Regions from separate parts of the Raoultella sp. genome, predicted to be linked through region 1. Evidence: predicted binding sites of a transcription regulator. Region 1 holds the regulator's gene; each other region holds the start of a gene.
What was found. The regulator CRP, encoded in region 1, controls carbon source genes, mostly activating them, when cyclic AMP is high. The targets are predictions, from matches to a motif close to ATGTGANNNNNNTCACAT.
Positions count from the first base shown of each region.

Region 2: a site for CRP is predicted at 3,229-3,246, ahead of ACZAHD_RS05330 (glycine dehydrogenase). Genes of this name have one in related genera too.
Region 3: a site for CRP is predicted at 1,866-1,883, ahead of idnO (gluconate 5-dehydrogenase). Genes of this name have one in related genera too.
Region 4: a site for CRP is predicted at 4,333-4,350, ahead of ACZAHD_RS11680 (arabinose ABC transporter substrate-binding protein). Genes of this name have one in related genera too.

Region 1 covers NZ_JBCNNS010000048.1:9,069-16,920, reverse strand. Annotated here, with positions in the region: gene ACZAHD_RS10825 (nuclear transport factor 2 family protein) at 1-437, shown strand, start outside; gene ACZAHD_RS10820 (hydrolase) at 645-1,667, shown strand; gene ACZAHD_RS10815 (YheU family protein) at 1,664-1,882, shown strand; gene ACZAHD_RS10810 (phosphoribulokinase) at 1,918-2,784, shown strand; gene ACZAHD_RS10805 (OsmC family protein) at 2,849-3,253, opposite strand; gene crp (cAMP-activated global transcriptional regulator CRP) at 3,560-4,192, shown strand; gene ACZAHD_RS10795 (YccS/YhfK family putative transporter) at 4,245-6,323, shown strand; gene argD (bifunctional acetylornithine/succinyldiaminopimelate transaminase) at 6,313-7,533, opposite strand; gene pabA (aminodeoxychorismate synthase component 2) at 7,623-7,852, opposite strand, start outside.
Region 2 covers NZ_JBCNNS010000020.1:7,310-15,161, reverse strand. Annotated here, with positions in the region: gene ACZAHD_RS05355 (amidohydrolase/deacetylase family metallohydrolase) at 1-556, opposite strand, end outside; gene ACZAHD_RS05350 (DUF4310 family protein) at 599-1,240, opposite strand; gene ACZAHD_RS05345 (DUF4311 domain-containing protein) at 1,254-2,030, opposite strand; gene ACZAHD_RS05340 (DUF4312 family protein) at 2,052-2,351, opposite strand; gene ACZAHD_RS05335 (SFCGS family glycine-rich protein) at 2,354-2,716, opposite strand; gene ACZAHD_RS05330 (glycine dehydrogenase) at 2,727-3,065, opposite strand; gene cybC (cytochrome b562) at 3,379-3,768, opposite strand; gene pmbA (metalloprotease PmbA) at 3,875-5,227, opposite strand; gene yjgA (ribosome biogenesis factor YjgA) at 5,323-5,874, shown strand; gene ACZAHD_RS05310 (aldose 1-epimerase family protein) at 6,272-7,480, shown strand; gene ACZAHD_RS05305 (GNAT family N-acetyltransferase) at 7,553-7,852, opposite strand, start outside.
Region 3 covers NZ_JBCNNS010000005.1:55,941-63,792, forward strand. Annotated here, with positions in the region: gene ACZAHD_RS01565 (2-hydroxyacid dehydrogenase) at 1-509, opposite strand, end outside; gene ACZAHD_RS01570 (LacI family DNA-binding transcriptional regulator) at 720-1,712, opposite strand; gene idnO (gluconate 5-dehydrogenase) at 2,000-2,764, shown strand; gene ACZAHD_RS01580 (gluconokinase) at 2,779-3,309, shown strand; gene ACZAHD_RS01585 (NanQ anomerase/TabA/YiaL family protein) at 3,306-3,773, shown strand; gene ACZAHD_RS01590 (YgdI/YgdR family lipoprotein) at 3,827-4,060, opposite strand; gene carB (carbamoyl-phosphate synthase large subunit) at 4,227-7,451, opposite strand; gene carA (glutamine-hydrolyzing carbamoyl-phosphate synthase small subunit) at 7,468-7,852, opposite strand, start outside.
Region 4 covers NZ_JBCNNS010000054.1:16,633-24,484, forward strand. Annotated here, with positions in the region: gene otsB (trehalose-phosphatase) at 1-477, opposite strand, end outside; gene araH (L-arabinose ABC transporter permease AraH) at 639-1,619, opposite strand; gene araG (L-arabinose ABC transporter ATP-binding protein AraG) at 1,634-3,148, opposite strand; gene ACZAHD_RS11680 (arabinose ABC transporter substrate-binding protein) at 3,211-4,191, opposite strand; gene ACZAHD_RS11685 (non-heme ferritin-like protein) at 5,093-5,596, shown strand; gene ACZAHD_RS11690 (DUF2766 family protein) at 5,833-6,084, opposite strand; gene azuC (stress response protein AzuC) at 6,164-6,247, opposite strand; gene ACZAHD_RS11700 (MFS transporter) at 6,455-7,852, shown strand, end outside.

The DNA.
Region 1 (7,852 bases):
TCATCTCCCTCGCACTGCTTTGCGCCCTGACCCACTCCGCCTTTGCCGCCTACACCGCGAGCGAATTGAAGAATAAAGAAAACGTCATCGCTTTTTATAATAAAGCGCTGAACGACAAAGACTTTGACGCCGCAAAAACCTACCTCGGGAAGGAGTATATCCAGCATAATCCTGGCGCGCAGGATGGGCCCGAAGGCTTTCGTCAATTCATCGCCTTTCTGAAAGACAAATTCCCCGCCTCGCACAGCGAGATTAAACGCGTGATTGTCGACGGCGACTATGTCGTTCTGCACGTTGCGTCCACCGGCCGCGAGCCGGACGTCACCCGGGCGATTATCGATATTTTCCGCCTCGATGCGCATAACAAGATCGTTGAGCACTGGGATGTTATTCAGACGGTTCCGGAAAAAACCGCCAGTGGCAACAGCATGTTTTGAGCCAGCCTCACAGCCATTCGCACCAGGCAGTGGCTGTTTCCCCTTACAGCCTTCGCGGGCAGCGGCTCATCCTTACCCCGCAAGCAGTCATCATCCGGCTGCAATTTCGTGTAACCTATAGCACAGGCCGCAAGACCACATATTGGATAACCTGCGCACTTCATGCGCGGTATAATGTTTTATAAGATGATTAACTGCTCTGGTGCTATGGTTGAAATCACCCCCACAGAAATGACGCCCCCCGAAGACGACTCGCGCGAATTCCACCCTATGCGCGGTGTGGGCAATCGTCATCTGCAGACCATGTTGCCGCGTCTGATTCGCCGTAAGCTGGGATTCACGCCGCACTGGCAGCGCCTTGAACTCCCGGACGGTGATTTTGTCGATCTGGCGTGGAGTGAAGACCCCGCCGGGGCGCAACACAAACCGCGACTGGTCGTGTTCCACGGACTGGAGGGCAGCCTGCACAGCCCCTATGCTCACGGTCTTATCCATGCGGCCATGCAGCGCGGCTGGCTGGGCGTGGTAATGCATTTCCGCGGCTGTAGCGGCGAACCCAACCGTAATAACCGCATCTATCACTCGGGTGAAACCGAAGATGGCAGCTGGTTCCTGCACTGGCTACAACGCGAATGGGGTGCGGCGCCAACCGCCGCCGTCGGCTATTCGCTGGGCGGGAATATGCTGGGCTGCCTGCTGGCCAAAGAAGGCGATAATGTCCCGCTGGATGCTGCGGTTATCGTCTCGGCCCCGTTCATGCTCGAAGCCTGCAGCTATCATATGGACAAGGGCTTTTCCCGGGTCTATCAACGATATCTGCTCAATCTGTTAAAGGCCAACGCTGCGCGTAAGCTGAAAGCCTATCCCGGTTCGCTCCCGGTCGATCTGCGCCAGCTCAAAGGCATGCGCCGCATCCGCGAATTTGACGATATGATCACTGCCAGGATTCACGGGTTTGCGGATGCACTCGACTACTATCGCCAGTGCAGCGCCATGCCGCGACTCAGCGACATTACTAAACCGACGCTGATCATTCATGCGAAGGACGATCCTTTTATGGACCACCACTCCATTCCGCCGCAAGAACAGCTCCCGGCAAACGTCGAGTATCAGTTGACAGAAAATGGCGGACACGTCGGGTTCGTCGGCGGTACGCTGCGCAAGCCAGAAATGTGGCTGGAAAGGCGTATTCCGGACTGGTTAACCCGTTGGTTAGGAGCACAAAAATGATGATTCCCTGGCACGATTTGGATCCCGAAACGCTGGATAACCTAATCGAAAGCTTTGTGTTGCGTGAAGGCACCGATTATGGTGAACATGAACGCTCGCTGGCGGATAAAGTCGCCGACGTCAAACAACAATTGAAAAGCGGAGAAGCCGTACTGGTGTGGTCAGAACTGCACGAGACGGTCAACATCATGCCCCGCAAGCAGTTTCACGGCTAAGGCGGCGCCACACATCGTTTACTCTGGGAGTTGTTATGTCTGCCAAACATCCGGTGATTGCCGTCACGGGCTCCAGCGGCGCGGGAACCACGACCACCAGCCTCGCCTTTCGTAAAATTTTCGCTCAGCTAAACCTGCGTGCTGCTGAGGTGGAAGGCGACAGCTTCCATCGATATACCCGCCCGGAAATGGACATGGCGATCCGCAAAGCGCGCGATCAGGGAAAACACATCAGCTACTTCGGCCCGGAAGCCAACGACTTCGGACTGCTGGAAAACACCTTCCTTGAGTATGGGCGTAACGGTAGCGGCCAGTCGCGCAAATATCTGCATACCTATGATGAAGCGGTGCCGTGGAATCAGGTGCCGGGCACCTTCACGCCGTGGCAACCGCTACCGGAGCCGACCGATGTCCTGTTTTATGAAGGGCTGCACGGCGGGGTTGTCACGCCGCAATATAACGTCGCGCAGAATGTCGACCTGCTGGTCGGCGTGGTGCCTATCGTCAACCTGGAATGGATTCAGAAGCTCATCCGCGATACCAGCGAACGAGGCCACTCTCGTGAAGCGGTGATGGATTCCGTTGTCCGTTCAATGGAAGACTATATCAATTTCATCACGCCGCAGTTTTCGCGTACCCATATCAACTTCCAGCGCGTCCCCACTGTCGACACCTCCAACCCGTTTGCCGCAAAGGGCATCCCGTCATTGGATGAAAGCTTTGTGGTGATCCACTTCCGCAACCTGCGGGATATCGATTTTCCCTGGCTGCTGGCGATGCTGCAGGGCTCGTTTATCTCGCATATCAATACGCTGGTGGTGCCGGGCGGGAAAATGGGGCTGGCGATGGAGCTCATCATGACGCCGCTGGTGGAGCGCTTGATGGAAGGTAAAGCGATTTAAATGACCGGGTGGCGCGACGAGCGGTGTCAACCCGGTAAGCAGCGTGCCACCGGGTATCTGGGCATTACGCCTCCACTACCTCAAATGAGTGGGTGATATTCACCGCTTTTTGCAGCATCAGTGCCACCGAGCAGTATTTCTCCGCCGACAGATCCACCGCGCGGGAAACGGCAGCCTCTTTCAGCTCCTTGCCAGTCACGATAAAATGCATATTGATATGGGTAAACAGGCGCGGCGCCTCTTCCCGACGTTCAGACGTCAGCTTGACTTCACAGTTAGTCACGTCGTGGCGACCTTTCTGCAAAATAGACACGACATCGATCGCGCTGCATCCGCCCGCCGCCATCAGCACCATCTCCATTGGGCTTGGCGCTTTATCTCCGGAGTTGCCGTCCATCAGAATCTGGTGACCTGATGCGGACTCTCCGATGAAGGTTAACCCTTCAACCCATTTCACACGAGCTTGCATAAAATTTAACTCCAAGGTTGCAATTTTCCTGACAGATTACGCGTACATAACAATTCTCGCAACGGAAGGCGACCTGCATCATGCTGAAGCGAGACACCAGGAGACATGCGGCAAAAGCTATGCTAAAACAGTCAGGATGCTACAGTATTACATTGATGTACTGCATGTATGCAGAGGAGTTCACATTACAGGCTGAAGAAAAATCACCAGCCCGTTTCCCAGGCATAGGGAAACAATACGATTGCATGCCCGGATGCCGTGTAGTGTCGGCACCCGGAGATAGCTTATAACAGAGGATAACCGCGCATGGTGCTTGGCAAACCGCAAACAGACCCTACCCTCGAATGGTTCTTGTCTCATTGCCACATTCATAAGTACCCATCTAAAAGCACGCTGATCCACCAGGGTGAAAAAGCAGAAACGTTGTACTACATCGTCAAAGGCTCTGTGGCTGTGCTCATCAAGGATGAAGAAGGTAAAGAGATGATCCTCTCTTACCTCAACCAGGGCGATTTCATCGGTGAATTAGGCTTGTTTGAAGAAGGCCAGGAGCGTAGCGCCTGGGTACGTGCGAAAACCGCATGTGAAGTGGCCGAAATCTCCTACAAAAAATTCCGTCAGCTCATTCAGGTTAACCCGGATATCCTGATGCGCTTGTCATCGCAGATGGCTCGCCGTCTGCAGGTGACCTCAGAAAAAGTGGGTAACCTTGCCTTCCTCGACGTCACCGGGCGCATCGCTCAGACGTTGTTGAACCTGGCAAAACAGCCGGATGCGATGACCCATCCTGATGGTATGCAAATTAAAATTACCCGCCAGGAAATCGGTCAGATCGTGGGTTGTTCCCGCGAAACCGTTGGCCGTATCCTGAAGATGCTGGAAGATCAGAACCTGATCTCCGCACACGGCAAAACTATCGTCGTATACGGTACGCGTTAAGTCGATGAAACGGCGTGTTGCGCCCGCAATACGCCGTTTTTGTTTCCCCTCTATGTGGCGCAGGCTGATTTACCACCCGGAAGTCAACTATGCACTGCGGCAAACGCTGGTGTTGTGTTTGCCTGTCGCAATCGGCTTCCTCCTCGGTCACTTACAGCAAGGTCTGCTGTTCTCGCTAGTGCCCGCCTGCTGTAACGTCGCCGGTCTGGATACACCGCATAAACGCTTTTTTAAACGTCTGATTATTGGCGGTTCGCTGTTTGCCGGCTGTAGCCTGGTCGTCCAGCTTCTTCTTCAGCAGGATATCCCGCTGCCCTTGATCCTCAGCGGCCTGGCGCTGCTGCTCGGCGTAACGGCGGAGATCAGCTCTCTGCATGCCAGGCTTCTGCCCGCTTCGTTAATTGCCGCTATCTTTACCCTGAGCCTTGCCGGAAACATGCCCGTCTGGGAACCCCTGCTGATCTACGCCCTCGGGACGCTGTGGTACGGCCTGTTTAACTGGTTCTGGTTTTGGCTATGGCGCGAGCAGCCGTTGCGTGAATCGCTGAGCCTGCTCTATCGGGAGCTGGCTAACTATTGCGAAGCCAAATACAGCCTGTTGACCCAGCATATCGATCCCAGCACTTCTCTGCCGCCGTTGCTCACGCGCCAGCAGAAGGTGGTGGACCTGATCACCCAATGCTACCAGCAGATGCATATGCTGGCGGCGAACCAGCGCAATGACCACAAGCGCCTGCTGCGAGCGTTTCAGATGGCGCTGGATTTACAGGAACATATCTCCGTCAGCCTGCACCAACCCGAAGAAGTGCAAAAACTGGTTGAGCGCAGCCATGCCGAGGCGGTGATCCGCTGGAACGCACAAACCGTTGCCGCCCGCCTGAGGGTACTGGCTGATGACATTCTCTACCACCGCTATCCGCAACGCTTCCACATGGATAAGCAAATCGGCGCGCTAGAGAAAATTGCCTGGCAGCATCCCGACAACCCGGTAGGGCAGTTCTGCGCCTGGCACTTCAGCCGAATAGCCCGGGTACTGCGCACCCAGCGCCCGCTGTATGCTCGCGATCTGATGGCGGATAAAGAGCGCCGTCTGCCGTTGCTGCCCGCGCTAAAGAACTATCTCTCGTGGAAATCGCCGGCGTTACGTAACGCCGCACGTATCTGCGTGATGTTAACGGCCGCGAGCCTGATGGGAAGCACCCTGAACCTACCCAAGCCTTACTGGATCCTGATGACGGTGCTTTTTGTGACCCAAAACGGCTACGGCGCGACACGGGTACGTATTGTCCATCGGGCGGCAGGGACTCTTGCCGGTCTGGCCATCGCCGGCCTGGCATTGCACTTTCACGTCCCGGAGGGTTATACACTCTCGGCGATGCTGGTCGTCACGCTGCTGAGTTACCTGATTATTCGCAAACATTACGGCTGGGCGATGGTTGGCTTTACCGTGACGGCGGTGTATACCCTGCAGCTTCTGACGCTAAATGGCGAGCAGTATATTGTCGCCAGACTTATCGATACGCTTATTGGCTGCCTTATTGCGTTTGGCGGTATGGTCTGGCTATGGCCGCAATGGCAAAGCGGGCTACTGCGCAAGAATGCTCACGACGCGCTGGAAGCCGATCAGGAGGCGATCAGGCTGATTCTCAGCGACGATCATCAAGCCCCGGCGCTGGCCTATCGCCGGATGCGTGTCAACCAGGCACATAACTCACTGTATAACTCGCTGAATCAGGCCATGCAGGAACCCGGGTTTAACACACATTATCTTGATGATATGAAGCTATGGGTCACCCACAGCCAGTTTATTGTTGAGCATATCAACGCGATGACCACGCTGGCCCGCGAGCATACGATGCTAACGCCGGAACTGGCCCGACGCTATCTGGAATCTTGTGAGGTTGCGCTCCAGCGTTGCCAGCAGCGGCTGGATACCGACGGTCCCGGCAGCGCTGGCGATGTGAATATTATGGAGTCGCAGGATGTGGAGGTGAGCCGTGGCCCGTTAAGTACGATGGAGCAACATCTGCAGCGGATCCTTGATCATCTGAACACCATGCACACCATCTCCTCGGTGGCATGGCGTCAGCGCCCGCATCACGGCATCTGGTTACGCGCAATTAAGCGCTAAGCACCTGCTGTACCGCCTGCGCAAAGCGAGCCATGCCTTCGGCAATATCCTTCTCTTCAATAACCAGCGAAGGTACAAAGCGCATTACATCCGGCCCGGCATTAAGCACCATCACCCCCGCATCTGCCGCGGAATAAAGAAAATCGCGAGCCCGGCCTTTATGCTGCGGCTTCAGCTCCGCGCCAATCAACAGCCCCATACCGCGGATATCGCTGAACAGGTCAAACTGCGCGTCAATTTGCTGGAGATGCTGTACAAACAGCGCGCGCTTCGCATTCACTCCCTCCAGCACCTCCGGGGTATTGATCAGATCAAATGCTGCCCCGGCAACGGCGCAGGCCAGAGGGTTACCGCCGTAGGTCGAACCGTGGGAACCGGCGTGGAATGCGCTGGCAATATCGTTGGTGGTCAGTACAGCGCTGATCGGGAAGCCACCGCCCAGCGCTTTGGCACTGGTAAGAATATCCGGCGTCACGCCGTAGTGCATGTATGCAAACAGAGAACCGGTCCGCCCCATTCCACACTGAACTTCATCAAAGACCAGCAGCGCCTGATGCTCATCGCACAGTTCGCGTAGTCCTTTCAGAAACTCCGGCGTCGCCGCCATCACTCCGCCTTCTCCCTGAATCGGCTCTACGACCACCGCACAAGTATGATCGTCCATTACCGCTTTAACCGCATGCAGATCGTTAAACGGCACGTGGATAATGTCTGCCGGTTTCGGGCCGAAACCGTCAGAATATTTTGGCTGCCCGCCCACCGATACCGTGAACAGCGAACGGCCGTGGAAGGCATTGTGGAAGGCGATGATTTTGGTCTTATACGGGCTGTGACGGGTAATTGTATAGTGGCGCGCCAGCTTGAACGCCGTTTCATTCGCTTCGGTGCCCGAGTTCATGAACACCACACGCTCGGCGAAGGTGGCGTCCACCAGCTTGCGACCCAGATGCAGCGCAGGCTCGTTGGTAAAGACGTTGCTGGTATGCCACAAGGTTTCGCCCTGCTCATGCAGCGCCGCGACCAGAGACGGATGACAATGACCTAACGCCGTCACCGCAATCCCGCCCGCGAAATCAACGTACTCTTTGCCCTGCTGATCCCATACGCGGCTACCTTTACCTTTAACCGGGATGAATTCTGCAGGTGCATAAATCGGCAGAATAACTTCATCGAATGTGGCGCGGGTAATTACCGCTTGCTCAGTTGCCATGTCATGCCATCCTTCTTCGTTATGCGATCGTTATTTTGATAATCTACTCACAAAATATGCATAAAAAATCACTCAATGGCAACAACAAATCACCGATTGAGAAAGTTTGCCAGCAGCTGATGTCCCTGCTCGCTAAGAATACTCTCCGGGTGGAACTGTACCCCTTCGAGATCCCATTCCCGATGACGAATCGCCATAATCTCACCACTTTCGCTGCGGGCCGTTACCTCAAAGCATTCGGGAAGGGTCGCAGGATCAATCAGCAGAGAGTGGTAGCGAGTGACGGTCAGCGGATTATTCAGCCCCTGAAAGACCCCCT
Region 2 (7,852 bases), on a different contig from region 1:
CGATATGCACCATCAGCGGCAGATCGCCGTTTTCCTGCTGGATGGTTTTCGCTCGATCCAGCGGCGTAATACCGTTCTCGCCGACGACGCTGCTGCTCATGCGCGCCTTCAGGCCGACGATAAAATCCGGGAGGCGTGTGACCGCCTGCTTCACTGCATCCGCGTCAATATTGGCCATATTGGCCAGCTCATTCTGGGCAATCAGCCCGACGCGGGAGATATTGAGCAACGCATACACTTCGGTGGCCGCGGCGCGGGTCAGCTGATAAAAGTCATCGACATCGTCTGCGCCGGTGCTCCCGGCATCAATCACGGTGGTGACACCGGTAGCGATACCGATACTGTCCGGCTGGTCATGATAAATCGGCGACTTCGGGTAGCAGTGAACGTGGGAATCAATCCAGCCGGCGCTGACATAATAATTACCATGCAGATCAACGGTTTTGCGCGCGGACGCGCTAACCTCGCCCAGCGCGGCAATTTTTCCTTCCTGGATGGCGATATCGGTCAGGGTATCGTCGACGAGGCGCGCACGGCGCAGGAGTAGATCAAACATACGTATCTCCTGTTAAGGCGGGCGCATACACGCCCGTTGGTGTCACAGCGCTACCGGGAATAGCGAGCCTAAAATCATTGCGCCGAGGATGGCGCCGCCGGTGATCGGCTTCTGCCAGATGTAAAACAGCAGCGCTCCGACCAAAGAACCGATACCGATAGGAATAGAGGCGGTCATGGCGCTGAGAATAATCAATGGCCCGAGGAAACGGCCAGAGGCGTTACCGGCCCCCATCATCACATCGGCACCGTAGGTGGAGTCGCTCTGATTGATGGTGAACTTACGCGCCAGAATGATGATGTAGCCAATCGCCAGACCCAGCGCGAGGCCGGTCACCAGCGAGGCGGCAAAGTTCGCCACCGGAAAGACAACACCAGCTCCGAGTAGCAGCGCTGGCACGCCAAGACCCACGCCGGTCTGAATCGCGCCGCCGATATCAAGGATCCCGACCAGCGAGCCTTCAATAATACGGGCAAAGAGAAAGCTGGCACCGAAAGCAGCCACCGCGCCATACGCGCCGGTATCAATGCCCGCTTTCAGCATGGCCACGAAGGCCACTTCGTTAAACGCACCGATACCGTAGAGGTAATACATGTGGGTCCCGGCGAAAACGCCGGACGAAAGCAGACCAACAAAGATCGGAAACGACCAATCGGCATACCAAAAACCTTTATTCTGTTCCATTTAGAGGCTCCTGTTATTTGCCGCTGAGCGAGTTGTGGATCAGATCCAACCAGTTCGGTACGGTCAGATGGAAGGATTGCAGTGTCTTAATGTCGAAGCCGCGGAAGAAGGCGCTCAGAACAAACAGCGCAACAATGGCGGACATCATCACTTTGGTGACGCGGTTCCAGCCACTCTCTTCTACGCCTTTACCAATCAGGATCCCCAGGACCAGACCCGGTACGGCGTTGCCCATAATCAGCTGCGCCGCACCGCCGAAAATGGTGGCCCAGAAGCCCGATTTTTTACCGGCATCGATGGCCGCCAGCCAGAAGATTACCGGCATCACGGTGTTAACCAGCAGGTTAGCCGCCGGGACCAGCACCTTAACCGCAGTGACCTGCAGCGCTTCCGGTACGGAAGAGGCGGTCAGGTTTAAGAAGGCGACCACCAGCATGCCGATGATGCCGCAGGCAATCGCCATTTTCTTCGGATCGTGCAGCGTTTCGCCGACGTTACGATTTTTCAACATCAATGCCGCGGCGCCCCAGTTCGGGATAATGCGGTGATCGACGTCCTGAGTGAATGAGCCCGCTGCAACGGAAGAGGCCCAGGCGTTAAAGAAGAATCCCAGACCAAAGGAGAAGTGAGAAGCCGGATCGCCTTCGCAGGAATTCAGCTCGCCCAGGGTACGAAACGCCCCCATCCCCTGAGTGGTAGGCGCATGAAACATGCGTGCCGCTCCGGCGCCCACTCCGACGCCGACCAGGCCGCCGATAATGAGCGATTTTATTAAAATTATCAGGAACATAGTTTAACCCTATGATGAAATTCAGGTTTGCGTGACGAAATCCACTTTATCGACATTAATGGCCGTCACGGTGACGGTGACATCCAGCTCCACGCTGTAGGTCCGTCGTTCACGACGCAAAAAGAAGAACAGAAACGCTTCTTTACGCGTCGCTTCATGCGCACGAATAACCTTCACATCCTGTGGCTCAATACGCAGTAAGATATGCGGTGAGGTTTTCATCACCGCTCCCTGTACATGGTTCAGAGCGTCGGCGAAAGCCCGTGTTTTGCTTTCGCCTTTCCCCTTCACGCTCACCGTGGTGGTGAATTGCTCTTTCATACTTACGCGCCGTATTTCTTTTTCCAGGCTTCCACCAGGCGCTCGCCCAGCTCTTCTTTATCCATAAAGCCGAAACCCAGGACGTTGTAGCCTTCGTTGATGGCGGTCACGCCTTCATCAACGGAACGCATGCCATATTTTGCCTTGTAACCGTGCTTGTTCTGCGCAGTGATGGCGCCTGCACCGCCGCTGCCGCAGAAGGAGATGCCAAAGGTGGCGTTTTCGGCTTTCATCATGTCGCCCAGCTTCATATCGGCGGCAACCCCCGGTACAACAACAGCACGAGCCCCTGCTTTTTCCGCACCAGCGGCCACTTTTTGCCCTTTACCCAGGCGGTCGCCAATCACCACAGTAATCTGTTCCATTTATTGCTCCTTACAGGTTGTCTTTTGCTACTTCGAAGTGGACGGACAGCAGCCAGGACTCTTCTTCTGGCAGGTTGCCGAATTCTGCGACCACTTCACGGGCAAGCATCATTGAATCTTCTGAAATTTCTTCAAACAGGCTGGCATCCACTTCCGGCAGCGGCTCGCCGCTAATCGACCGGTGGGCCATCGCCCGCACGTGGGAAGTCAGCATCTGCTCCTGGACGGCGTTGGGGATGATGTTGCGACGGCTTAACAGTGCATAAACCCGCGGCAGCATCTTCTCAGCCAACAGCTCGGTTTGCTTTGCCTGTTCCCCTACGTCGTTTATTACCGCTCCGTTATTCACTTGTGTTACCCCATTGATGTCTCTGGGGATAAAACTAGCGCCGGGGGGAAGGAGTTTGTAGCGAGTTGTTTTCCACTTCGAAGTGGAAAGGCGGACGGCTTGCGTGATCCATCGCACATAATCAGCGTGAAACTGGCGCGAAGAAGGCATTTGGGGCGAAATCACGTGATGAGGATCACAAGAAAATCATTGCGCTGGCGGTGATCGTTGCCCGAATAAGCGGAAAAGAAAAAGGAAAAAGTGTGACGCCTAAGAGGTTTTATCGTGGGAGATATGCAGGAGGTCTCGACAGCAGCCTCCTGCAACAGAGGAGTTAGCGGTATTTCTGATGGTAAGTGTTACGGGTTGCTTTGAACCCTTCAGCGGCAGCCTGTGCCTCTTTCACTTTACCTTCCTCCGCCAGCTTCAGCGCACCGTCAATCTGTCCAATCAGAATATCCAGACCGTGACGATAGTCTTTCATTTCTGCACTGTCCGCCGCTTTGCCTTCCAGCTTCTCCGGGGTCGATTTCTGCGCATCCACCGCGGCACCGCGCATCTTGGTCAATGCCGCTTTCAGTTCGCCCGCATCGGAGGTTTTCTGCACCACCTGCAGGTTTTTCGCGAGGGTATCCATATCTTCGCCCAGCTCAGCGGCGAACGCCGAAACAGACCCCATCGTCAGGGCGGAGACAGCCAGCATTGCTAACAGTTTTTTACGCATTGCTCACATCCTTTTTTATTATTTAAACAAACGGGCGCAGCAGGGAGCGCCCTTCTGTACAGGTTATTCTGCAAACTGCATCTTGAATAGTGGGGATAATCCGCGATTACTGTCCGGCGATTTTCATCTCAGGCAGCAGCACGGAACCGCACTGGATATTGCTGCGCGTTTCGATATCGTCACCCACGGTCACGATATTACGCCACATATCTTTCAAATTGCCTGCGATGGTGATTTCGCTTACCGGGTACTGAATTTCACCATTCTCAACCCAGAAGCCAGAAGCACCACGCGAATAATCGCCGGTCACGCCACTCACACCCTGCCCCATCAATTCGGTAACGACAAGTCCGGTGCCCATCTCTTTAAGCAACTTTTCAAAACTCAGACCGCGGCCATTAATCCGCCAGTTATGAATGCCGCCCGCGTGACCGGTGCTTTTCATGCCCAGCTTGCGTGCCGAGTAGTTGGTCAGCAGCCACTGCGTTAGCACGCCGTCTTTAATAATGTCACGACGTTCCGTGCGCACGCCTTCGCTGTCGAACGGCGTCGAGGCCAGTCCTTTCAGCAGATGTGGATGCTCTTCAATCGTCAGCCACTCAGGCAGAATCTGCTGACCAAGAGAGTCGAGCAGGAAAGTCGATTTCCGATAGACCGCGCCGCCGGCGATAGCGCCGACCAGGTGGCCAAACAGTCCGGTAGCCACTTCGTTAGCAAAGATAACCGGCGCTTTCATTGTCGAGAGTTTTCGCGGCGACAGGCGCGACAGGGTGCGGCGGGCACATTCGTCGCCGACCCACTCCGGGGTATGCAAATCCTCGAGCGCGCGGGCAATGGTGTAAGCGTAATCGCGCTCCATATCGCCGTTCTCTTCCGCGATAACGCAACTGGAAAGCGAATGGCGGGTGGAGCAGTAGCTTTGCAACATGCCGTGACTGTTACCGAACACTTTAATGCCGTAGTGGCTATTGAAGCTACCGCCTTCAGTATTGGTAATGCGTTTATCCGCCTGTAGGGCCACCTGTTCCGCGCACGCGGCCAGCTCGATCGCCTGATCCGGGGTCACTTCTGCCGGGTGGAACAGGTCAAGATCCGGGGCGTCAAAGGCCAGTAGCTCTTTATCCGCCACGCCAGCAAACGGATCCGGGGAGGTATAGCGGGCAATATCCAGTGCCGCCTGCACCGTACGAGCAATCGCCTGCGGGCTCAAATCGGTTGAGGAGGCGCTCCCCTTGCGGTTCTGATGATAAACGGTGATGCCTAACGCACCATCGCTATTAAATTCTACGTTCTCCACCTCGCCGTAGCGGGTGCTGACGCTGATGCCGGTGGTTTTGCTGACGGAGACTTCCGCACCGTCTGATTTGCCTGCCGCCAGTTCCAGCGCCGTGGTCACGGCCTCTTCCAGCGTCTTGCGCTGTTGTGCAACTTGAGAGATGACTTTCATCGCTAATGCCATAATGTAGGAAGGTGTTAAGTGAAGTCTAACAGAGAACCGTTTTTCAGTGCGCGCCTTAACTGGTAACATTAGCCTCTTTTTTTAAGGAGCCTGAGATGACTAAGCAGCCCGATGACTGGCTCGACGACGTGCCCGGTGATGATGTTGAAGATGAAGACGATGAAATTATCTGGGTCAGTAAAAGTGAAATAAAGCGTGACGCGGAAGAACTGAAGCGTCTTGGCGCTGAAATGGTTGAGCTGGGAAAAAACGCGCTGGATAAAATCCCGCTCGATAGCGACCTGCGCGACGCCATTGAACTCGCCCAGCGTATCAAGAAAGAGGGTCGCCGCCGCCAGATGCAGCTGATTGGTAAAATGCTGCGCAGCCGAGATGTCGAGCCGATTCGCCAGGCGTTGGACAAGCTGAAAAACCGCCACAACCAGCAGGTTGCGCTGTTCCATAAGCTGGAAATGATTCGCGACCGCCTGATTGAAGAAGGCGATGACGCGGTACCGGAAGTGCTAAACCTGTGGCCTGACGCCGATCGTCAGCAGCTGCGTTCGCTTATCCGTAACGCCAAAAAAGAGAAAGAAGGCAACAAGCCGCCGAAATCCGCGCGCCTGATCTTCCAGTATCTGCGTGAACTGGCTGAAGGCGAAAGCTAACTCCGCCTCTGCCCGCCAGATTTTCCCGGAGACGGCGCTGTGCGCCTGTCCGGGCTACCGGGTAACGCAGTACCTGTAGCCCGGCAAGCGACAGCCTCGCCGGGAATATCCGCTCTCCATGCCGTTCCCCTGCCTTTATCCCCGTCTCCCGCCTTGCCGTTCGTTCGGTCTTTACGAACCAACAAAATAGCTGAATCGTTAAAGCTAATAACGTTTAAATTCACATTTTTAAAGTAGAATTAATTAATTGTTGCTTATAAAAAGAGATATTAATCGCATTTAAAAGTTTAAAAATGCGCATTTACTCACCAGGTGAGGCACTTCACGTTTTAATCAGGCTCTTGCAATTAGATTCCTTTCATCAGAAACACAATCGATTCAGCTAAAGGGATGAAAAATGAAAAAAACACTGGTTTTGACGGCTATTTCCATGCTTATTTCCGGTCACGTAGCAGCGAAAACATGGGTGCTGACAAGCGCTGAAAACGGTACTGATAAAGGAAACTGGCAGATAACAAGCGATCAGCTGAAAATAAAAAATCACGATTTCAGCATTGAGCAAAAAGTCCTCCACGGCGGCAAACAGGAAGGCAGTAAAATTCTCGTCATCCGCAGTAAAGATGGCCTGACTATCGCCCTCAGCCCGAGCCGGGGCATGAACCTGCTGAAAGTTGAAGGTTTCGGCACGCGAATGGGCTGGGATTCACCGGTGAAAGAGGTGGTTAACCCGGCCTTTATCAACCTCGAAAGCCGAAACGGACTAGGCTGGCTGGAAGGTTTCAATGAAATGGTGGTGCGCTGCGGCTACGAATGGACCGGCCACCCGGTGACTGCCGATGGACAGATTTATACTTTGCATGGCAAAGCCGGGAACACGCCAGCATCGCTGGTGGAAGTTGAAGTTGCCGATACCGCACCATATGAAATTCGTATCCGTGGGCTGGTGAAGGAGAGCACCTTCAAGAAAGCGGATTTGCAGACCATGACCGAACTGCGCTATGTCCCCGGCAGCGACAGCTTCAGCCTGCATGATGTCTTAACCAACCACGCTGATTACCCGCATGACTACCAGATCATTTATCACAGCAATTTCGGTAAGCCGATTCTGGAAGAGGGGGCGCGTTTTCTGGCACCAATGTCCAGCATCAGTCCGTTCAACGACTATGCCAAAGCGGGTTTGAAAACCTGGCAAACCTACGCCGGCCCGACCAAAGGTTTCGACGAGATGGTCTTCAATATTCAGCCGCTGGCAGATGACAACCACCAGACACTGGCCGCAGTAATCAATAAGGCGGGAGATAAAGGGGCATCCATTCAGTTCGATACCCGTCAATTGCCGGTACTGACGCTGTGGAAAAATACTGATACCGAAAAACAGGGCTATGTCACCGGTATTGAGCCGGGCACCAGCTATGCCTATCCGGTCACTATTGAGCGCGCACAAAAACGCGTCAAACAGCTTCAGCCAGGAGCCAGCACGCAGTTTGACCTGACCTATACACTGCTGCACAGCAGCGAACAGGTTGCCGGCGTTGAGAAGAAAATTGCGGCAATTCAGGGCGATACCAAAGTGGCGGAAAACGAAACGCCTATCGCCAAGGAGTAATTTAACCCGTTAAGCCTGCCCCGGGTTGCGGCGTGACGCCTGACCCGGGCGACATAATTCAGACCGCCCTGTCTATGCAGGTAGCTGCATCACTACCTGATTCAAATCTTGCGTAAAACACCGGTACTGCGCCTCATTAATCGGCTGCGGGTAGCTCAACACGATCAATTCATGATCGGCGATCCCCTGATGATAGGTCGGGTGACGATGAAACCAGGGATTAGCACAAAAGCCCATGGTTTCATAAAAGCGCAGACGCTTGTGGGCGATCTCACTGGTCAGCGGATCGATTTCCAGAATGGTCAGCGGTGCACGCTGAATTATTTCCATTAACAACAGTTTGCCGTAGCCGCGCGATCGTAGCGCGTCGTC
Region 3 (7,852 bases), on a different contig from region 1:
TCGAAACTGCGGGCGCGGCGGGCAATCGCCTGACCAATATTCCCCATCCCCAGCAGACCGATACGTTTACCGCTCACCTGGGTCGCCAGCGGCATGCCCCCTTTCTCCCAACGGCCTTCACGTACAAAACGATCGCCCTGGCACAGGTTGCGGGAACCGGCCAACAGTAGCCCCATCGCCAGGTCCGCCACGTCATTGGTCAGCACGCCGGAAGTGATTGAGACCTGAATCTGCCGGGAACGAACATACTCTAAATCCACCGCATCGGTGCCAACGCCGAAAATGGCGATCAGACCCACGTGTGGCAGCAGTTCGAGGACGCTGTTTTGCACCCCGATATCCCCTCGGGTGACCACGGCTGCAATAGTCTCTCCTTGCTCACGCAGAAAGACGATGGGATCCTCCTGCTCGTACAGACGCAGCAGCGAGAAGTCGGCCGCCAGCTGTTCCTGCAAAGCATCGATAACGGGGGCCACTAAGAGAACGGCGCGGGTAATAGTACTCTTCATCAGATCACCTGTTTGATGGTTCATTACGACGGTAGCCACTATCAAACGGTTTTTTAGCCGAACGTTTTGCGATCTGCATCACGCTGAATCGTGTTAAAAATTGCTGTTACCGGGTCCGTGATCGTTAAGACAAAAACCAGGTTTTACGCGGGGACGTGCGACGATGCGTTAACGTCCTGCTAACACACCTGCGCCGCTGTTCAGGGAGGATTAAATGGTTTCGCCCATCGACAGGCGATAGTGCAGATCCACTTTCTCTATGGTTGGCAATCCTTTGATTTTTTTAATTAAAATCTCAGTGGCCACTTTACCCATTTCATAGCGCGGGGTCAGAACGCTGGCCAGGCGCGGGGTAACGATCTGACCAATCTCCAGACCGTGAAAACCCGCGATCGCCAGCTCCTGCGGCACAGCGATACCCGAAGCAAGGCACTCCTGTAACACGCCCACCGCCAGGTCATCATTGGTACAGAGAATCCCGTCCATCGCTGCGTACATCTGCCGCGCCAGATTCATCATGCCGGTGCCAATCGACACCGACGACACCTTGTTGGGGGCAATGCGCCCCGTCGGCAGTCCGGCATTCTCCATCACCTGACAGTAGCCAGCGTAGCGCTGTTCATCGCGCACATCGGACATCGAACCAAAATAGATAATGCGTCGTTTACCGCTCGCCAGCAGCATCGTGGTCATGTCAAAACCGGCTTTAAAGTTGTCGAAACCAACATTGATCCGCCCGGGATTCTCCGCCAGCCCCATCACTTCCGCGACCGGGATCTTCGCCGCATTCAGATACTTATCCGCCCGCAGCGTATGGAGCGACTCCGTCAGCAACAAGCCTTTGACATGAAAGGCCAGGACGGCGGCAATCTGCTCCTCTTCACGCTGGCGGTCGTAATCGTAATTAACCACCAGCGTCTGATAGCCATGAGCCGCGGTTACCGACTCGATACCAGCCAGCAGGTCAGCGAAGATTTGATTGTGAAAAGAGGGAATCAGCACGCCGATGCGTGGGACGGCGACGCTGGTCATCGCCGGATTGTCGGGATCGGGCTCGTAACCAATTTCCGCAATCACGCTGGCGATACGCTCCGCCGTCTCCGGTTTCACTTTATCCGGCGTACGTAAATAGCGGCTGACGGTCATTTTGGTTACGCCAGCCAGCGCTGCAATATCATTGAGCGTAATGCGTTGTGCTTTCATCTATCGACCCGTCAAATACATCCACTGCATCAGGCCATTATGCCTGCCGCTGAAGAAAAAGAGAATCGGCCCCTTTCTGCGTTAACCCCTTGAGTCACGGTAATTTCCACCCGACTTCACGTTTAACGTAACCCTTTTTCGTAACACGATTTTGAGTGATCTCCATCACAGATTTAAGCGGCGAAAATCCGTGATATAGAGCACAGGTTGTTGCGGTCTGTTTTTTGCCAGTCAGGAATTAAAACGCACAGCATCATTTATATTCAGCCGTTAATCAGGATATCAAGATGAAAGATCTTTTCAGCTTACAAGGCAAACGTATTTTAATTACTGGCGCAGGACAAGGCATTGGTTTTGTCATGGCGCAAGGCCTTGCACAATATGGCGCAGAAATTATTATCAACGATATTTCAGTGTCCCGGGCCGATGATGCGGTGATGAAATTACGTGATGAAGGCGCGATTGCCCATTCGGCCGTATTTAATGTGACCGATGCCGATGCTGTTGAAAATGCGATTGCTAAAATCGAAGACGAAACCGGCGCTATTGACGTGTTATTTAATAATGCGGGTATTCAGCGTCGCCATCCGTTTACCGAATTTCCGGTCGAGGAGTGGAATGATGTTATTTCCGTTAACCAGACCGCGGTATTTCTGGTCTCACAGGCCGTGGCTAAGCGCATGGTGAGCCGCCAACGCGGGAAAATCGTCAATATCTGTTCCATGCAGAGCGAACTGGGACGCGACACCATTACGCCCTATGCCGCCGCCAAAGGGGCGGTCAAAATGTTGACCCGCGGCATGTGCGTCGAACTGGCGCGCTATAACATTCAGGTCAACGGTATCGCACCGGGCTACTTTAAAACCGCCATGACCCAGGCACTGGTGGACGATCGCGCCTTTACCGACTGGTTGTGCAAACGCACGCCTGCCAACCGCTGGGGCGATCCGCAAGAACTGGTCGGTGCGGCGGTGTTTCTCTCCTCCAGCGCATCCGATTTCGTCAATGGTCATCTGTTGTTTGTCGACGGCGGCATGCTGGTTGCCGTCTGATTAAGGAGCGTATTATGGCAGGGCAATGCATTATTTTGATGGGCGTGTCAGGCACCGGCAAAACCACCGTTGGTCAGGCGCTGGCCCAGGCGCTTGGCGCAAAGTTTATTGATGGCGATGACCTTCATCCACGGCAGAACATCATCAAAATGGCCGTCAGCCAACCGCTCGATGATGACGATCGCCAACCCTGGCTGGAACGCATCGCCGACGTGATTTTCAGTCTGGAACAAAAGAATGAATGCGGGGTACTGGTGTGCTCAGCGTTGAAAAAACGCTATCGCGATCGCCTGCGTGAAGGCAGCGATAATCTGCGTTTTCTGTGGTTGACCGGGGAGTATGAGTGCATTCTCCAGCGCATGCAGCAACGTAAGGGCCACTTTATGCCGGAAGCGCTGCTGCGCAGCCAGTTTGCCGCCCTGGAAACGCCGGACGCCAGCGAGGGAGATGTTGTTGCCGTCGATATCTCCCCCGACGTCGCCACCATCGTGGCGCAATCGCTCACATTACTTACGCCTCAACCTGCCCAGGGAGTTCCGGCATGATTATTGATACCTTAAGCGCCGCCGCCAAAAATGCATTCTATCCGGCAGTGATCAAAAAAGCGCTACAGGCTGTTGCGCAGCAGGATCCCCATACCCTTCCTCCGGGCAAATATACGGTCGATGGCGATAACCTGTTTTTTACCGTCGTCGAGAGCCAGACGCGCCCGCTGGCAGAGCAACGTCCGGAATTTCATCATCAGTATATTGATATTCATATTGTCCTGGCGGGCGTTGAGATTATCGGCGCCGGTAACAAAGGTCTGTCAATCGCGCCGGTAGGGCCGTTCAAGGAGGCCCACGATATTGGCTTTTGTGAGGCAATCAGCAGCGAAACGCTGATTCATCTGCACCCGGAAGAGCTGGCCATTTTGTTCCCGGGCGAACTGCACCGCCCGATGGGCGCGATGGATGCCGGCGCGCCGCTGCGCAAAATTATCGTGAAGATAGATAACGCTCTGCTGTAGCTGTCCCGTCATAACCGGCCCCACGAGATCCTTCGCGGGGCCCCGGATACCCCTTAGTTATCCAGTTCGTCCATCGACTTCACCTGATCGCGATTGATCTGTTCAGTCCGACCGGTTTCCGCATTTTTGTACGATACCATGCCGGTGTCATCATCCACCTGCGGCTTGCCATCAGTCACGATCGTTTTACCGTCGGTCGTTTTCAGCGACTGGTTCGATGAACAGCCCGCCACAAACAACATTGTCGTCGCCGCCAGCGCGGATGCCATCAGAATTTTGTTCCGCATTGTATCCTCCTGTCTTTCCGTCAATTGATATCGTTATGGCTAACTCTAGTTAGCCTCACCGGACGGGCGGTTAAAAGCAGAACTCTCCGAAGATGGCGCGGATAAAAAAGGCCGACGATTTCTCGTCAGCCCTTGTTGTCCCGCGACCCGGTTCTAATGAGGCGGCTTACTTTTTAATTTGCGCGTGCATTTCCTGAACCGAGGTCACTTTCTCGATGGCGTTGGCGTTGAGCGCCATTGCCGTCGCGAAACCGCCGTTCAGGGTGGTGTCGTAATGCACTTTGTACTGCAGGGCGCTACGGCGAATAAGCTTGGAGTCTTCAATCGCCTGACGACCTTCAGTGGTGTTGATGATGTAGGTGTATTCGCCATTCTTGATACGGTCCTGAATGTGCGGACGACCTTCATGTACCTTGTTCACCAGACGTGGGTTGATGCCCGCTTCACCCAGCACAATCGCGGTGCCGTGAGTCGCATCCAGTTCGAAACCGAACTTCAGCAGTTTCGCCGCCAGGTCAACGACACGCTCTTTGTCGCCTTCACGAACGGAGAGCAGCGCGCGTCCCTGTTTTTTCATCGTTGAGCTGCTGCCCAGCTGCGCTTTTGCGAACGCTTCAGCGAAAGTACGGCCCACCCCCATCACTTCCCCGGTAGAGCGCATTTCTGGCCCTAACAGCGGGTCAACGCCCGGGAATTTGTTGAACGGCAGCACCACTTCTTTCACCGAGTAGTACGGCGGGATAATCTCTTTGGTGACGCCTTGCTGTGTCAGAGTCTGACCAGCCATCACCCGCGCCGCGACTTTGGCCAGCGGGATACCGGTGGCTTTCGAGACGAACGGGACGGTACGCGCCGCACGCGGGTTCACTTCAATCAGATACACTTCGTTGTTCTTCACCGCAAACTGGACGTTCATCAGGCCACGGACCTGCAACTCGAAGGCCAGCTTCTGTACCTGCTCGCGCATCACATCCTGAATTTCTTTGCTCAGGGTGTAGGCCGGCAGAGAACATGCGGAGTCGCCCGAGTGCACGCCCGCCTGCTCGATGTGCTCCATAATGCCGCCAATCAGCACCATTTCGCCGTCGCAAATAGCGTCAACGTCGACTTCAACCGCATCGTCAAGGAAGCGGTCCAGCAGGACCGGCGCATCGTTAGAGACGCTGACCGCGGTCTGGAAGTAACGACGCAGGTCGGCTTCGTCGTAGACGATTTCCATCGCCCGGCCACCGAGGACGTAGGACGGACGAACCACCAGCGGGTAGCCAATCTCTTTCGCTTTCTCTACCGCCTGCTCGATAGCCGTAACGGTGGCGTTGGCCGGCTGTTTCAGCTTCAGACGGTCAACCGCCTGCTGGAAACGCTCGCGGTCTTCCGCACGGTCAATCGCATCCGGGCTGGTGCCGATAACCGGTACGCCGGCCGCTTCCAGCGCACGCGCCAGTTTCAGCGGCGTCTGGCCACCGTACTGCACGATGACGCCTTTTGGCTTCTCAATGCGCACGATTTCCAGCACGTCTTCCAGCGTGACCGGCTCAAAGTACAGACGGTCAGAGGTGTCGTAGTCGGTAGAGACGGTTTCCGGGTTACAGTTAACCATAATGGTTTCGTAACCGTCTTCGCGCAGCGCCAGCGAGGCGTGTACGCAGCAGTAGTCGAATTCGATGCCCTGGCCAATACGGTTCGGACCGCCGCCGAGGACCATGATTTTATCGCGGTCGACAGACGGGTTCGCTTCACACTCGTCTTCATAGGTGGAGTACATGTAGGCGGTATCAGTAGCAAACTCCGCCGCGCAGGTATCTACACGCTTGTAGACCGGGTGCAGGTCGTACTGGTCGCGCAGCTTGCGGATTTCGCCTTCACGAACGCCCGCCAGCTTAGCCAGACGCGCGTCGGCAAAGCCTTTACGCTTCAGCTGACGCAGGAAGTCAGGCGTAAGACCGGTGATGCCGAGGTCAGCCACGTTCTCTTCCAGACGTACCAGCTCTTCAATTTGTACCAGGAACCAGCGGTCGATGTTGGTCAGGTTGAAAACGCCGTCCACAGACAGCCCCGCGCGGAACGCATCGGCGATGTACCAGATACGCTCGGCGCCGGCATCTTTCAGCTCACGACGAATTTTGGTCAGCGCTTCCGGGTCGTCGAGACTGACTTTCGGATCGAAACCGGTGGCACCGACTTCCAGGCCGCGCAGCGCTTTCTGCAGAGATTCCTGCTGAGTGCGGCCAATCGCCATCACTTCACCCACGGATTTCATTTGGGTGGTCAGGCGGTCGTTGCTGCCGACGAATTTTTCAAAGTTAAAGCGAGGAATCTTGGTCACGACATAGTCGATGGACGGTTCGAACGAGGCCGGTGTACGACCGCCGGTGATGTCGTTCATCAGCTCATCCAGGGTGTAGCCCACCGCCAGTTTGGCCGCCACTTTGGCAATCGGGAAGCCGGTCGCTTTGGATGCCAGCGCAGAGGAGCGTGATACGCGCGGGTTCATTTCGATAACAATCAGGCGGCCGTCTTTCGGGTTAACGGAGAACTGAACGTTAGACCCCCCGGTTTCCACGCCAATTTCGCGCAGCACCGCCATCGAAGCGTTACGCATCACCTGGTATTCTTTATCGGTCAGGGTTTGCGCCGGTGCAACGGTGATAGAGTCACCGGTGTGGATACCCATAGCGTCGAAGTTTTCAATGGAGCAGACGATGATGCAGTTATCGTTCTTATCGCGCACCACTTCCATTTCGTACTCTTTCCAGCCGATCAGCGATTCATCAATCAGCAGCTCGTTGGTCGGAGAGAGATCCAGACCGCGGGTACAAATTTCTTCGAACTCTTCACGGTTATAAGCGATACCGCCGCCGGTGCCGCCCATGGTAAAGGAGGGACGAATGATGCACGGATAGCCCACGTCAGCGGCTACCGCCAGCGCTTCTTCCATGGTGTGCGCAATCCCGGAACGCGCGGTATCCAGACCGATTTTCTTCATCGCCACATCGAAGCGGCGGCGGTCTTCGGCTTTATCAATCGCATCGGCGGTAGCGCCGATCATGGTGACACCGAATTCAGCCAGCACGCCCTGACGCTCCAGCTCCAGCGCGCAGTTCAGCGCGGTCTGGCCGCCCATGGTCGGCAGAACCGCATCCGGACGCTCTTTTTCGATGATTTTGCGTACCACTTCCCAGTGGATCGGCTCAATATAGGTCGCATCGGCCATTTCCGGGTCGGTCATGATGGTGGCCGGGTTCGAGTTCACCAGAATGACACGGTAACCTTCTTCACGCAGGGCCTTACAGGCCTGAGCGCCAGAGTAGTCAAATTCACAAGCCTGGCCGATAACGATCGGGCCAGCGCCAAGAATCAGGATGCTTTTTATATCTGTACGTTTTGGCATGGCTTTTTTCTCCTGATTATTTCGCGGACTGGCGGTACTGCTCAATTAACTCAATGAAATGGTCGAACAACGGCGCGGCATCGTGCGGGCCCGGGCTCGCTTCCGGGTGGCCCTGGAAACTAAACGCCGGTTTGTCAGTGCGGTGGATGCCCTGCAGAGTCCCATCGAACAACGACTTGTGGGTCACGCGCAGATTATCCGGCATGGAGACTTCGTCTACCGCAAAACCGTGGTTCTGGGCGGTAATCATCACCACATTATTATCGATATCTTTAACCGGGTGGTTGCCGCCATGGTGGCCGAACTTCATCTTAACAGTCTTCGCACCGCTCGCCAGCGCCAGCAACTGATGGCCGAGGCAGATACCGAATACCGGAATATCGGTCTCGAGGAATTTCTCA
Region 4 (7,852 bases), on a different contig from region 1:
CAGGGCGAGAATGGGGTAACGTTTGACAATCCCCTGCGCCAGCGACAACGCCGCGCTCTGGTACGCTGGCGCCTGGCGATAATGCAGCGCAAACGCCATCCCTTTGTGTTCAAGTTCGCAGCCTGGCATCGCCTCCAGCGCCGCCCGCAGTTGCTGATCCAGTTCCCGGAGCAGCACATCAGGAAGCGTGACGATATGCGTTTTACCATTGATATCGCGGCGTTCTGCCCCGTGAACACCGGCCAGCGGCAGCCGGTAAGGATGGGTAAGCGCATCAAGCTCAACCATTGAGCGCCCTGAAATCAATGCCACCGCCCCACTCTGTTGCTGCGCGAGCTGCCTCAGCGCCTGCAGCGCATATGTAGGGATAACAACCTGATCGGGATGAGGTTTGATATCGGCAAGTGTGCCGTCGAGGTCAAAGAAAAATGCTTGATGTTCGGTTGGCACAGGCGGTACAGATATCTTGTCAGCCACCCTCTTCTCCTCCTTTCATGGCCAGCACAACGCTGGTTGTTAACGGATTGTTAGCCATGTAAGTATAGACAGTGTGACCGGGATCGCCATTTTCGATAGCTATCGCCAGCGCAGCGGGCACTGGCGATAATCGAGGATTAGACTAAAAGGTTGGGGGAGAATTAAGCAGTCCGTTTGGCTTTTTGTTTATAACGGTCGAAGATAACCGCCGCCAGCAGAATCACACCGCGCACCACGTACTGAGAGAACGGCGAGATATTCAGCAGGTTCATGGCGTTCTCGACGGTGCCGAGGATCAGGATCCCGGCAACCACATAAGAGATCTTACCGATCCCGCCTTTCAGCGACACCCCCCCCAGCACGCAAGCTGAAATGACGATCAGCTCATAGCCAATCGAGGTCATCGGCTGGCCGCTGGTCATGCGTGAGGCGAGAATGATCCCTGCCGCGGCAGAAACCAGGCCTGAGATAACAAAAATAATAATTTTGGTCCGCACCACTGGCACCCCTGCCAGGCGGGCCGCCTCTTCATTGCCACCGATAGCCAACGTATTGCGGCCAAAGGTGGTTTTGTTCAGCAACAAACCAAAAATAATCAGACAGGCGACAGTCAGCCAGATGGGGGCCGGCAGGCCAAACCAGTTGGCATAGCCTAAGGTAAAGAAGCGCTCATCTTCAATGCCGACCGCCTTACCGTCGGAGATAATATAAGCAAGGCCGCGCACAATCTGCATGGTGGCCAGCGTCGTGATCAGGGCGTTAATTTTCAGGCGGGCAATCACGAAGCCGTTAACCAGTCCGCTGATTGCCCCCAACAACAGACCGGCGGCAATCCCTACCCACATGCTTTCGGTCAGATTAATCACCACGGCCGTCGTCACGCCAGCACAGGCGATAACCGATGCCACCGACAGGTCAAAATCCCCGGATGCCAGGCAAAACAGCATGCCACAGGCCACCATACCGGACATCGAAATCGCCAGCCCCAGTCCTTTCATATTGATAAACGAGGCAAAATTGGGCACAAAAATCACGCAGCCGATAAACAACACGGCAAAAACAACCAGCATGCCAAACTGATCCCAGATTCGGGCAAAGCTAAACGAAGTCTGTCGGGCATTAGGGGTGGTAACAGAAGACATCATTGACTCCTTACTCAGGCGACCGCCTGGCTCACTTTTGGCATCGCAAGGCTTAACGCCTGCTGTTCATTGGCATCGTCATGCAGCAGTTCGCCCGCCACCTCACCTTCGCGCATCACCACGATACGATCGGCGACGCCGAGCACTTCGGGTAAATCGCTGGAGGCGAAAACGACGGCGACGCCGGAGGCCGCCAGGGCATAGATAACGTTATAGATTTCATGCTTAGCGCCCACATCAATACCGCGGGTCGGCTCATCCAGCAGGATCACTTTCATCTCTTCCGACAGCCAACGTCCCAGAATCGCTTTCTGCTGGTTGCCGCCGGAGAGATTCATAATCAGCTGCTCCGGGCCTGGGGTTTTGATATTGAGCGACTTAATATGTTGATCGGCGTTGTGCGCTTCCCAGCCGTTATTGATAATGCAGCCCGCGTGAATATGTCGGCGACGCGCGCTAATATTGATATTGTCGCGTACGGAGTGGACCGGAATAATGCCCTCCGCTTTGCGGTCTTCCGGACACAGCATCATTCCGGCCTCGATAGCCTGCGCCGGTTTACGAATATCGATCGCCTGCCCGTCGATATACACCTGACCGCCGGTGATACGGGTTCCGCCAAACAAACCTTTCATCAGCTCGCTTCGCCCGGCCCCGACCAGCCCAAACAGGCCAACGATTTCTCCGCTGCGCACCGACAGATCTACCGGCTGGCGGACGCCGGGCGCCTTAACCTGCTCCAGGCGCAGGCGCTCTTTGCCATACTCACGTGGTTTCCAGCCGTAAACATCGCCCAGCTCACGTCCCACCATCGCCTGTACCAACGCGTCATGACTCACGGTCTGCATATCATCGAAGGTGCGTACATAGCGGCCATCTTTAAATACGGTGATCGCATCGCTGAGCGCAAAAATCTCCTCCATGCGGTGTGAAACATAAATAATCACGCGCCCTTCCTCGCGCAATTCACGGATGACACGAAACAGATGATCTATCTCGCGCGCCGAAAGAGAACTGGTCGGTTCATCAAAGGCGATGACCTTGGCGTTGCGGGTGAGCGCCTTGGCAATCTCTACCATTTGCCACTGGCCAATGGAGAGATATTTCAACGGCGTTTCCGGGTCAATATCCAGCCCCAGATGCTCCAGCTGCAGACGAGCTTCGTAGTTGAGCAGTGAGCGGTTCACTAGCCCGTACTTATGCGGGATTTGTCCGAGGTAGATATTTTCCGCAACGGTCATTTCCGGAATCAGGTGCAGCTCCTGATAAATGATCGCCACTCCGGCGTTAAGCGCTTCGGTAGTGTTGGTGAATACGCGCGGCTGACCGTTTATCTGCAGGTCGCCGGCGGTGGGGATATAGTTGCCGCTGAGAATCTTCAGCAGCGTCGATTTTCCGGCACCATTTTCTCCCATCAGGGCGTGGATCTGTCCGCTGTAGCAGTCAAAACTAATATCGGAGAGTGCCTTAACGCCGGGAAACGTCATGGTAATACCGCGAAATGAGAGATAGGGGGTAGACTGTTGCATAACAACTCCGCTCTTCGATGCTCATCCTCCCGCAGAATGCGGGAGGCATGGTCAACCAGGCCTTACAGCCCTTTCTTCGCCAGCTCTTCTTTGAAATTGTCGCGCGTGATCAGCACCACATCGGTAACCGCAGTGAATTTCGGCGGTTCTACGCCTTTAGTGACCCAGTTGTAGAGCATCTCGCTGGTTTTATATCCGTGGATATCCGGGCTAGGCAGCAGAGAGCCATAGAAACCGGTTGCCTGTGCTTTGGAGAGTTCGTTAACCGCATCCACCCCATTAATGCCAATACCGATCACATCCCCGGCTTTAAAGCCCTGGCCTTCGGTTGCGCGCACGCCGCCCAGCACGGTGTTGTCATTCATCCCCACGATCAGCCAGTGTTTCACCTTAGGATGCTGTACCAGCATTGAGTTACCGGCGTCGAAGGCGCCCGGAATATCGTTGGATTTGGTAGGGACGCGGTAAATCTGTTTATCCGGGAAGCCGGCCGCTTTCAGTGCATCAATGGAGCCCGTGGTACGACGACGGGCGGTATCGAGTTCATCGGCGGTAATCGCCATCACGCCGGTATCCTTCACATCCCAGCCGCGTTTTTGCATCTCTTTGTACAGCTCCTGACCCTGACGAGCACCAATTTCACTGGCGGCCATCATCACCAGCGGCACGCTCTCCATCGGTTTACCTTTCGCATTAACGAACTGGTCATCGACGGTGATGACTTTCATATCATATCCGCGAGCTTTGGCGACAATCGCCGATCCGAGTTTCGGGTCAGGAGTACAAATAACGAAGCCCTTCGCCCCGCTGGCCGCCAGGCTGTCGATGGCATTAAGGGTTTTCTCACCATCCGGGACCGCAATTTTAATCACCTCAAAGCCCAAATCTTTACCGGCCTTATCGGCAAATTTCCATTCGGTCTGAAACCAGGGTTCTTCAGGCTGTTTCACCAGAAATCCGAGTTTAAGTGTTTCAGCCATAGCTGATTGTGACATAACCGCAGCGAGACCGATCGCCGCCAGCGCTTTAGTAAATTTGTGCATGGTAAACTCCAGCTTTATTTCGCTTTTCTGTAGGGAAGTATCGGACTTAATTTTTTTATCGGACTTAAAACAAGGCATTAGAAAAATCGCACACCGCACTGCCGTTGTTCATTAAGTAATAACCGGAAATCAATTCTCCATACGAGAGCATTATCACATCACGGAATTACAGTAATTGCGTGCATAGATTTAGCGAAAAATGACATAAAAAAAGAGCTAATTGTCAGACAATTAACCCTATGTATAGCGACATTATCCATATCACCAGCAGACTTATCCTTGTGGCGGGCGCCGCCCCCCTTCTCAGCGGGTTTCCCTAAGGTGCAACTCCCCCTTCTTCAGCCGTTTCCTTTACTGATACGACTTCTCACCAGATGAAATATCGCTCAGGAGAATTTTATTACCGCTAATAACAGAATACACCTCACTGCTCCGTTTATCTCATCCGGTAAAAATGGCGTCATCACCATTTACCTTTTTTTTACCGAAGTATCGATGCGATATGACCAAATTATGCATCAGGATTAAATTCATATTTAATAAATATGTCGTAGCCATCATCCATAGTATAAAAACCCCAGTCTGACAAAAACAATAAAATCATGAAGATATATAAACAAAGTCCAAAAAAAAGCAAAACAATATGTCTTATAAGGATATTGTAACAAAAAGTAAACCAGACTAATTGAGAGTTTCCTTAGCCTACTCTTGAGGGTATTCTCTATATATCGGCAGCCGCTAATAATTACCGATACACATAGGGAAAGTGCAAATTCATTATTTTGCCGACAATGTTACGCGTAAATATGCGTAAACAGTCTCGCATTTTATCGTTCACCGACGAAGGTTCCCGACGTACCACACGCACGAATGATAACTTCAGCTTAATAAGGATATTTTTATGGTCGTTCCTGGAATTGCTCAAAAACTCAATAATCAGATGAACCTTGAGTTCCGTGCATCAAATTTATATCTGCATCTCAGCGAATGGTGCGAACAGCAGCGTTTGAACGGCACTGCTATCTTTTTGCGCTCCCGGGCACAATCCCACGTGACGCAGATGATGCGCGTATTCGATTTTATGAAAACCGGCGGAAACTGGCCGATCGTCAAAAATGAAGACAGTTACAGCCCTAATTGTCATTCCCTCGAAGATCTGTTTACCGCGACCCTGGCCGATTATGAACAGCGTAGCAGCATGCTGTCCGGACTGACGGAAGAAGCCAAAGCGCAACGCGATGAGACCACCTGGCGCTTCCTGACGCTGCTTGAGAAAGAGCAGCAGCAAGACGGCATGCTGCTGCAAAGCGTACTTGAAGAGGTCCGTAACGCGGATAAAGCCGGTTTAGGTATGCAGCAAACCGATCGCCATCTGCTCAGTCTGGTGACACACAACGAGGATTAAGGCCGTAGCGGCGAGCACCATATTAGCCGTTCCCTCCGCGAGGATAAACCGGAGGGAACGACTGCAGTACCGCATCATCGCGCTCGCCCTGACCGGTATAGTCGCCCGGTGTTGTGAGAAGTGCTGGGGCAACAGTAAGCTATTTAAAGATGAGCAGCCGGTGCCGGTAAAGACCGCCATCTCTCATTAACATCAGGTTTTCGCCCCGCCATCGACAACGAGCGGGGCGAAACAACTCAGTGAGCTTCACCCTGCGGTGTAAACTTAAGCTCAATCAGCGCAATCGCTTTTTGGACCGCGCGCAGCGTTACCGGATCCGCCGAAGCCGGATGGCTGGCAAAATCGATGGCTTTCAACTGCGTGGTCATTTTTTCGCGTACTTCGACAGGGGTGATGACATCAATGACGTCGAGAATTTGTTTGATAACCAACTGGCAGGCGACAACGTCAGAAACCAGTTCGTCTTGTTCGGTGAGATGTTGAGACATTTATTACTCCTTTTTCGAGGAGCGTAATAGTAACCTAAATCCCGAGAGATAAAAAAACCTGCCGCAGCAGGTTTTTTTATCAGAACATACCGCCCATCGGTACATCTTTAAATGTTTTGCAGTACTGCTCGAACATGCTCTTCAGAATTTTGCGCAGCTTCATGAAGTGACTCCGGTTTTGTTATGCAAGTGTTACCTTTGATGGGCATATAATATGACTTACGTCACATAAATCAATAAAAACATGCGTTGAATCACATTTTTTTCACAAAAATATTTTATAAATAAAACAAAAGTGAGAAAAATCGCAGAGTTAAGCACCTGCGCGCTTTCCCCGCGATAAGCACCTCACCTGGCGATGGCTGACACAATGAGTACAGATATCTCTTCACGAGAAGGCCGCGCCTTCTCCACTCCCGCACTGCTGGTCGCCGGGGCATTTTTCATGGAGTTTCTTGACGGGACAGTCATCGCGACCGCGCTGCCGGACATGGCAAAGGATTTTGACATTGCAGCGGTTGACCTGAACATCGGTATCAGTGCCTATCTGATTACGCTGGCGGTGTTGATCCCGGCCAGCGGCTGGATTGCCGATCGTTTTGGCGCACGTAAGATCTTCACGCTGGCATTGGCCATTTTTACCCTTGCCTCCGTTTTTTGCGGCTTGTCCACCAACGTGGACACCTTTGTCGCCATGCGTATCCTTCAGGGGATTGGTGGCGCGCTGATGGTTCCCGTCGGCCGGCTGGCGGTACTGCGGACCACGCCGAAAGATCAGCTCATCAAAGCCATTGCCACGCTGACATGGCCAGCGCTGGTTGCGCCCATCATCGGTCCACCGCTGGGCGGCTTTATTACCCGCTACGCCAGTTGGCACTGGATATTCTTTATTAATGTTCCTTTGGGATTGATAGCTATAGTGCTGTCGCTGCGTATTATTCCCGATATCCTCGAAGTGGAGCGGCGCCCCTTTGACCTTCCCGGTTTCCTTACAACATCGCTTGCCATGGTTTGCCTGGTGAGCGCCATGGAGTTGCTTGGCGATACCCGGCCGCAAGGTTGGGCAACCCTGGCTCTGCTTGGGCTCGGTACGGGATGTATGCTGTTCTCTCTTCGCCACTTTCGCCGGGCAGACTGGCCAATGGTGCGTCTGGATGCGCTACAGGTGCCCACCTTTCGGGTTACGATGTACGGGGGATCGCTTTTCCGAGCTTCTATCAGCGCCGTTCCCTTTCTGCTGCCGCTGTTGTTTCAGGTCGGCTTTGGTATGGATCCTTTCCATTCCGGGCTGCTGGTGCTAGCGGTGTTTGTCGGCAATTTCACCATTAAACCCGTAACCACCCCGCTCATCCGGTGTCTCGGCTTCCGCCGGCTGCTGCTGATAAACGGGGCGCTCAACGTCATCTCGCTGCTGGCCTGCGCTTTTTTAACGCCGCAGACCCCGGTCTGGCTCATTTTCCTGATCCTGTTTCTCGGCGGCGTGTTCCGCTCGATTCAGTTCACCGGCGTGAGCACGCTTGCTTTTTCCGACGTCCCGCCGGCGCAGATGAGCTACGCCAATACGCTATTCAGTACCGCTTCTCAGCTGGCCGTGGGTCTGGGGATCACGCTTGGCGCGATCGGCATTCGCATTGGTGAAAAGGCCAGTGAGTGGTTAAGCCTGACCACATTGCCGGGCATCAGCTTCCGACTCTCCTTCGTCTTTATTGCCTTAATTTGTCTGGTAGGAATGGTGGATAGTCTGCGGTTGAGCAAAGATGCTGGCAGC